Ciceribacter thiooxidans: one gene and its partner. The protein of the gene in region 2 interacts with the protein of the main gene of each other region in a pairwise test. Links are inferred from orthologs where the notes say so. Each region holds a gene or a part of one and is shown on either strand. Other genes may lie near its edges.

Evidence for each region. Proteins that work in one complex are often made in the same cells at the same time.
Region 1: the proteins of dnaE (region 2) and dnaQ interact in binary tests that used the Escherichia coli proteins (3 or more experiments, as listed by UniProt). The link is inferred for Ciceribacter thiooxidans from one-to-one orthologs.

What each region holds. Positions count from the first base shown.
Region 1 is NZ_CP059896.1:3,508,692-3,511,790, forward strand. The notes cover bases 1-2,877. They hold dnaQ (DNA polymerase III subunit epsilon), read right to left. Parts: upstream 1,852-2,877; coding sequence 1,150-1,851; downstream 1-1,149. Other genes in these bases: H4I97_RS17370 (FxsA family protein), read left to right, coding at 23-520; secB (protein-export chaperone SecB), read left to right, coding at 609-1,082; coaE (dephospho-CoA kinase), read right to left, coding at 1,855-2,454; H4I97_RS17390 (shikimate dehydrogenase), read right to left, coding at 2,451-2,877. Also shown: more of H4I97_RS17390, read right to left, coding at 2,878-3,099. UniProt on the Escherichia coli protein: DNA polymerase III is a complex, multichain enzyme responsible for most of the replicative synthesis in bacteria. The epsilon subunit contain the editing function and is a proofreading 3'-5' exonuclease.
Region 2 is NZ_CP059896.1:2,020,344-2,024,700, reverse strand. Bases 140-4,175 are described here. They hold dnaE (DNA polymerase III subunit alpha), read left to right. Parts: upstream 140-486; coding sequence 487-3,975; downstream 3,976-4,175. Other genes in these bases: H4I97_RS09740 (L,D-transpeptidase family protein), read right to left, coding at 4,006-4,175. In the rest of the region: H4I97_RS09750 (ABC transporter ATP-binding protein), read left to right, coding at 1-29; more of H4I97_RS09740, read right to left, coding at 4,176-4,357. UniProt on the Escherichia coli protein: DNA polymerase III is a complex, multichain enzyme responsible for most of the replicative synthesis in bacteria. This DNA polymerase also exhibits 3' to 5' exonuclease activity. The alpha chain is the DNA polymerase catalytic subunit.

The sequences.
Region 1 (3,099 bases), 1.5 Mb from region 2 along the record:
CGGGTTCGGAGGAGAGTTAGGCATGCGCATTCCGGCACTGTTATTCATCGTCCTCCCGTTGGTCGAGATTGCTGGCTTTATCGTTGTTGGACAGGCGGTCGGCGTGGTAACCACGCTGGGCTTGATTGTCCTTTCGACTGTCACCGGGCTCATGCTGCTTCGCGTTCACGGCTTTGGAATGCTACGGAAACTGCGCGAGGAAGGCCAAGCGACGACTGATGCGGGAAAGGCCTTCGTTGATGGAGCGATGATTGCTGCAGCAGCCATACTTCTGATCATTCCAGGCTTTGTTACCGACCTGCTTGGGCTGCTGCTCCTGCTGCCGTTCGTACGCAAGGTTGTATGGTTGCGGCTTGGCGCACGAACCGTCTTCTTCTCCTCACGGCAGCAGTACTACGCCGGGCCGCGTGGCAGTTCGCAGAGGGAGGATTCAAGAACGATAGATCTTCACGAGGTCGATTTCCATCGTGAGCCAGACAATAGTTCACCTTGGCATATAAAGAAGGAAGGCGACCGGTAAGCTCGCTGTTTCGGCCGGGCGCAAGGGTTGTAACCGCGGGCCCGAAGTGTTAGATGGCCCCGATAATCCAAAGCCACGAGGACGCCCAATGGCCAACGACGACACGGGAACGGCGAGCCCCTCCCTCAATATTCTGGCTCAGTACATCAAGGATCTCTCATTCGAGAACCCTGGCGCTCCGCGCTCGCTGCAATCTCGCGACAGAGCCCCTGCAATCAACATCAACGTCAACGTCAATGCCAATCCGCTGTCGGATTCGGACTTTGACGTTGTGCTTTCGCTGAATGCAGAAGCCAAGGATGGTGACAAAACGGTGTTCGCCGCAGAACTGGTTTACGGCGGCGTCTTTCGCATTTCCGGGTTCCCGCAGGAACACATGCTGCCGGTTCTCTTCATCGAGTGCCCGCGTCTGCTTTTCCCATTCGCACGCCAGATCATCGCCGATGCAACGCGCAATGGTGGCTTCCCGCCGCTGATGATCGATCCCATCGATTTTGCACAGATGTTCGCGCAGCGTGTGGCTGAAGAACAAGCCCGCGCAAAGGTGCAGGCGACGAACTAACCGCCTTTACGTCAAAAAGAGAAAGCCCGGTTCGCCGGGCTTTTTTGTAGATCAAGGTCTGACGTCTCTAAGACCTGTATCTCGACCAGATGGCTTTCTCGCCCAAGCGTGCGATCAACAAGCGGTGAGATTCGATTTCTTCGGCGGTAAGACGCGACGCAAGCTTTGTCGTTCGCACAAGCAGATGATCGGCAATCTCGACTTCTTCCTCCGTAACAGCCTTTTTTTCCTCCGCCTGCACCAAGCCAAAGGCTGCCTGACGGCCTCCCAGCATCTCGATGTAAACCTCGGCCAAAAGCTCGGCATCGAGAAGTGCCCCGTGCTTCGCGCGGTGCGAGTTGTCAACACCGTACCGGCGGCAAAGCGCATCAAGCGAGTTCGGTCCCATCGGGTGCTTTCGACGCGCCAGGGCCAGGGTGTCGATCACCATGTCGGGCGGCACCGGCGGTCGATCCAGTCGATCGAACTCGGCGTTCATGAAGCCGATGTCGAAGTTCGCATTATGCGCGATCCACCGTGCGCCATCGAAGAACTCGAGGAGTTCCTCGACGATCTCCGCGAAATGCGGCTTATCCTTCAGAAAATCATCGCTGATACCGTGAACAGCAAGCGCGTCCGGATGAACCTTGCGGTCGCCTGGATTGATATAGACGTGGAAGCTCCGACCGGTCGGAAAATGGTTGAGAAGCTCGATCCCGCCGATCTCGATAACTCGATCGAACTTGGATTCCAGCCCCGTCGTTTCCGTATCGAAGACGATTTCCCGCATGCACTATCCTCCAGCCCGCGACCAATGTCGCAAGGTCGAAATAATCTCACCAACCTGGCGCCGTGCCGATTCGATGCCGTGACCCGTATCGATGATAAAGTCGGCCTGCGCACGCTTTTCCTTATCGGGCACCTGCCGCGCCAGGATCAAGTCGAATTTCTCCTCCGTCATTCCTGATCGCTTCAGGACCCGCTCCTTCTGTAGCTGCGGATCACAACTGACGACCACGACAACATCCACACGATTCTGGACCCGTGTCTCAAAGAGAAGGGGAATGTCCAAAACCACTATGTCGGCACCAGAATCCCGTGCGCTATCCAGGAAGTCCTGCTCCCGGCTCCTCACCAGCGGATGGACGATCGCCTCAAGGATCTTGAAGTTAGCCGGATTCTTCGCCAGATTCTCGGAGAGCTTCGTCCTATCGACCACACCCTCGACAATTACGTCCGGGAAGGCAGCAGCGATCAGCGGCACCGCCTCTCCACGGTAGAGTTCGTGGACAACACGATCCGAGTCATTGACGGGAATCCCTTGCTCCGCAAAGAGCGCTGCCGTCGTCGACTTGCCCATGCCGATGGAACCGGTCAATCCGATAACGATCATGCATGCATTTCCATATCGGCAATGACGAGCGCCCGCAGTTCAGGTGTAACTTGCGGAAGACGGCCGAACCATTTTTCGAAACCGGGCACAGCCTGGTGCAAAAGCATGCCGAGCCCGTCTACCGTCGCCAGTCCGTGCCGCTCCGCCTGCAGCAAAAGCGGTGTGACGAGCGGGACATAGACGATGTCGGTCACGGTCGCGTCCGCCTTCAGGCGTTCTAACGGAAAGTCCGGGATCGGCGTCCCGTGCATACCCAACGAGGTTGTGTTGACAAACAATCCCGCGCCAGTAAGGACTTCGGCGAGCGCTCCCATCGGATGGGCGAAGACTCTCTTGCCGAAGCGATCCGCCAGTTCCTCCGCACGCTCCACCGTGCGATTGACGACATGGATCTCATCGAAACCTCGATTTCTCAGGGCTTGGATGATCGCTCGGCTCGCACCGCCCGCACCGAGGACGACAGCTTTGTCGAAACAATCCCAACCCGGTTTACGCTCGTCGAGATTGGCAAGGAAACCGAGTCCGTCGGTATTCGTCGAGTGCACCAGTCCATCTTCTACCCACAGTGTGTTGGCAGCACCTAGTTCCTCGCTCAGGGCATCCGGTCTGTCGGCAAGTCGCACCGCCCTCTCCTTATGAGGTATG
Region 2 (4,357 bases):
ACGGCAAGATCGTCGACTACGCCGTCTGACGACTTCGGGCCGAGATCTGACGAAGGCCCCGGCCGATGCATGTCATGCGGCGCACCGGGCTCTGACGGTTACCACCCTCATCTATCCTGTCTGAACTCTGCGGCGCCGGGCAAAGCGATGCGGCCGACCGCACCGTCTGCTGCGTTTCCTCTATGTTCCAGCGCATTCGCATCGTGAATGGAAGTATATGACCCTTTTTGGGTTGACAAGAGAACAAACACGGAACAAAATAAAAACATAAAGAGTAAGGAGTGAGCCATGACTGATGTTTTCCGTGATGTCGCCGCATTCGCCTCGATCCTCATGTTCCTCACCGGTTTCTCGGTGATCGTCTCCGCGATTTGAGGTTCTCGCACCTATCCTGTAGAGAGTGACCCGTGTCCGGTCGCGAAGGCTGGACTTCCCTGTCGGGGCGACCGAAAATCGCACCGATTCATCGGATGCGGGTAGACGGATATGGGCGAAGCAGTTGGCGAAGGTGTGCACGAGGCAGGGTCGCCGGGTTTTGTGCATTTGCGCCTCCATTCGGCCTATTCGCTGCTCGAAGGCGCATTGCCGCTGAAGAAGATTCTCCGCAAGGCCGCCGCCGACGGCCAGCCGGCGGTCGCCATCACTGACACCAACAATCTCTTCGTCGCGCTCGAGTTTTCGCAATATGCCGTCGGTGACGGGCTGCAACCGATCATCGGCTGCCAGTTGTCGATCGATATGGAGGATGCGCGGGACGATAAACGTTCGTCGCATGCGCCCGCCAGATACCCTGCGATCGTGTTGCTTGCGGCGGATGCCGCCGGCTACGAGCGGCTCGTGGATCTCGTCAGCCGTGCCTACCTCGAAGGAGAGGGGCACCAGGCGGTGCATGTCACCACGTCGTGGCTGGAAGAACGCGGCACGGACGGGCTGATCGCATTGACCGGGGCTTCGGGCGGACCGGTCGATGTCGCCCTTCAGGAAGGGCACGGGGCGCAGGCCGAGGCGCGGCTTTCGACGCTGAAGCGGCTCTTCGGCGACCGGCTTTATGTCGAGTTGCAGCGTCACGGCGACTACGATCGTCGCCACGAGACGAAGATGGTGCAGCTCGCCTATCAGTACGACCTGCCGCTGGTTGCGACCAACGAAGCGTTCTTTCTCACCCGGGAGGACTACGACGCGCATGACGCGCTGATGGCCGTCGCCCACAATGCGATCGTTTCCGACGACAACCGCTTCCGCCTGACGCCCGACCATTATCTGAAGAGCCGGGCCGAGATGCAGGCGCTCTTCGCCGACTTGCCGGAGGCGATCGAGAACACCGTCGAGATCGCCATGCGGTGCTCCTTCGTGCTCAACACGCGCAAACCGATCCTGCCGCGCTTTGCCGGCGTCGGCGCCGATCCGGAGGAGGCGGAGAAAGCCGAGGCGGAGGAATTGCGGCGGCAGGCGGTCGAGGGGCTCGACCGGAGGCTCGCCGCGCTCGGAATGGCGGCGGGCTACGAGGAGAAGGATTACCGCGAACGGCTCGAATTCGAGCTCTCGATCATCGAGCGGATGAAGTTTCCCGGCTACTTCCTGATCGTTTCCGACTTCATCAAGTGGGCGAAGCAGCACGACATTCCCGTCGGTCCGGGCCGCGGTTCGGGCGCGGGCTCGCTGGTCGCCTATGCGCTCACCATCACCGACGTCGACCCCTTGCGCTTCTCGCTGCTCTTCGAACGCTTCCTCAATCCGGAACGCGTGTCGATGCCCGACTTCGACATCGACTTCTGCCAGGACCGGCGCGAAGAGGTGATCCGCTACGTCCAGCAGAAGTACGGCCGTGAGCAGGTGGCGCAGATCATCACCTTCGGTTCGCTGCAGGCGCGTGCGGCCCTGCGCGATGTCGGCCGCGTGCTGGAGATGCCCTACGGCCAGGTCGACAAGATCTGCAAGCTGGTGCCGAACAACCCGGCGAACCCGACGCCGCTTTCCAAGGCGATCGAGGAGGAACCGAAGCTCCGCGAGGAGGCGGAAGCGGAGCCGGTCGTCGCCCGTCTTCTCGACATCGCCCAGAAGATCGAGGGCCTCTACCGCCACGCCTCGACCCACGCCGCCGGTATCGTCATCGGCGACCGCCCGTTGTCGAAGCTGGTGCCGATGTATCGCGATCCGCGTTCCGACATGCCGGTGACCCAGTTCAACATGAAATGGGTCGAGCAGGCGGGGCTGGTCAAGTTCGACTTTCTCGGCCTGAAGACGCTGACGGTGCTGAAGACGGCTGTCGATTTCGTCAAGGAGCAGAGAGGCGTCGACGTCGACCTGGCAGCGATTCCGCTCGACGACAAGCTGACCTACGAAATGCTCTCCCGCGGCGAAACCGTCGGCGTGTTCCAGGTTGAAAGTGCCGGCATGCGCAAGGCGCTGATCGGCATGCGACCGGACTGTATCGAGGACATCATCGCGCTGGTGGCGCTCTACCGTCCGGGTCCGATGGAGAACATCCCGGTCTACAATGCCCGCAAGCATGGCGAGGAGGAAATTGCCTCCATCCACCCGCAGATCGACTACCTGTTGAAGGAGACGCAAGGGGTTATCGTCTACCAGGAACAGGTGATGCAGATCGCCCAGGTCCTGTCGGGCTATTCGCTCGGCGAAGCCGACCTTCTGCGCCGCGCCATGGGCAAGAAGATCAAGGCCGAGATGGACCAGCAGAGCGCCCGCTTCGTCGATGGTGCGATGAAGAACGGCGTGTCCAAGCCTCAGGCCGAGAACATCTTCGAACTCTTGGCCAAGTTCGCCAACTACGGCTTCAACAAGTCACACGCTGCGGCCTACGCGATCGTCTCCTACCAGACGGCCTACATGAAGGCGCATTATCCGGTCGAGTTCCTCGCCGCCACGATGACCTACGATATGGCCAACAGCGAGAAGCTCAACGACTTCCGCCAGGATGCGGGGCGTCTCGGCATCAAGGTCATCCCACCGTCGGTGCAGACCTCGTTCCGCCACTTTCAGACCGGCGATCGCTGCATCTACTATGCGCTCGCTGCGATCAAGGGCGTCGGCGAGTCGGCCGTCGACCACATCGTCGAAGTTCGTGGCGACAAGCCCTTCGAGAGCCTCGAGGATTTCTGTCTGCGCATCGATCCGAAGCAGATCAACCGCCGTGTCTTCGAAAGCCTGATCTGTGCCGGCGCCTTCGATTGCTTCGGCCACGACCGTGCCGAACTGATCGGCGGGCTGGACCGCATTCTCGGCTATGCGCAGCGCGCGCAGGAAAATGCCGTCAGCGGCCAGTCGGACATGTTCGGTGCCGGCGGCGCCTCCGGGCCGGAGAAGATCGCCTTCCCGACGTACACGCCGTGGCTCGCCTCGGAGAAGCTGCACCGCGAATTCCAGGTGCTGGGCTTCTATCTCTCCGCGCATCCGCTCGACACCTATCGCTCGCTCCTCGAAAAGATGCGCGTCCAGACCTTTGCCGATTTTTCCGCCGCGGTGAAGCAGGGCGCGACGGCCGGGCGTCTCGCCGGCACGGTGACGGGGCGTCAGGAACGCAAGACCCGCACCGGCAACAAGATGGGCATCGTCACCTTTTCGGATTCCTCCGGGCAGTTCGAGGCGGTCCTGTTTTCCGAAGGCCTGAACCAGTATCGCGACCTTCTGGAGTCCGGCAAATCCGTGGTGATCACCGTTGCTGCGGAAGAGCGGCCGGAGGGCATCGGGCTCAGGATCCAGACGGCCCAGTCGCTCGAAGAAAAATCGCTGCAGATGCAGAAGGCGCTACGCGTCTATGTTCGCGATTCCGGTCCGCTGAAGGCGGTCGGCGCCCACCTCAACACCAGGGGCGACGGCCTCGTCTCCTTCGTCGTCATCAAGGAAGACGGCCAGCGCGAGATCGAGGTCGAGCTTTCGGAAAAGTACCGCATCTCGCCGGAGATCGCGGCAGCGCTGCGGTCGGCGCCTGGGATCGTCGACGTCGAGCTGGTGTAACCGCTGGTGGATGCCGGCGGGTTGCCCGCGTCAGCCGCGCGGCACCTTGCGGGTCACGGTGATGAAGTCGGTCCCGTCGCCGGTTTCCGGCCCGATCCCCGAATCCGAAATGGTGATCGAGCTGCCTTCCCCGAGCATGGGCTCGATCTTCCGGCGCACGGCATCCGGGATGGAGATGCGGTCGAGCGCCTGCGCAAGCGTCGGCGCGGTCTCGCCGGCCGTCGGCGCTTCGATGCCGAGGCGCTTCATCGTCGCGTTGGAGAGGTTGTTCTCCAGCGTGACGCCGCGCCATTCGGCGCTGCCGGCGAGCATGTCGACATGCGTCGCCTCGACGAAATGGGTGCCGAGCGGCTTCTGCGGATCGGCAATCGCGATTGCAGCC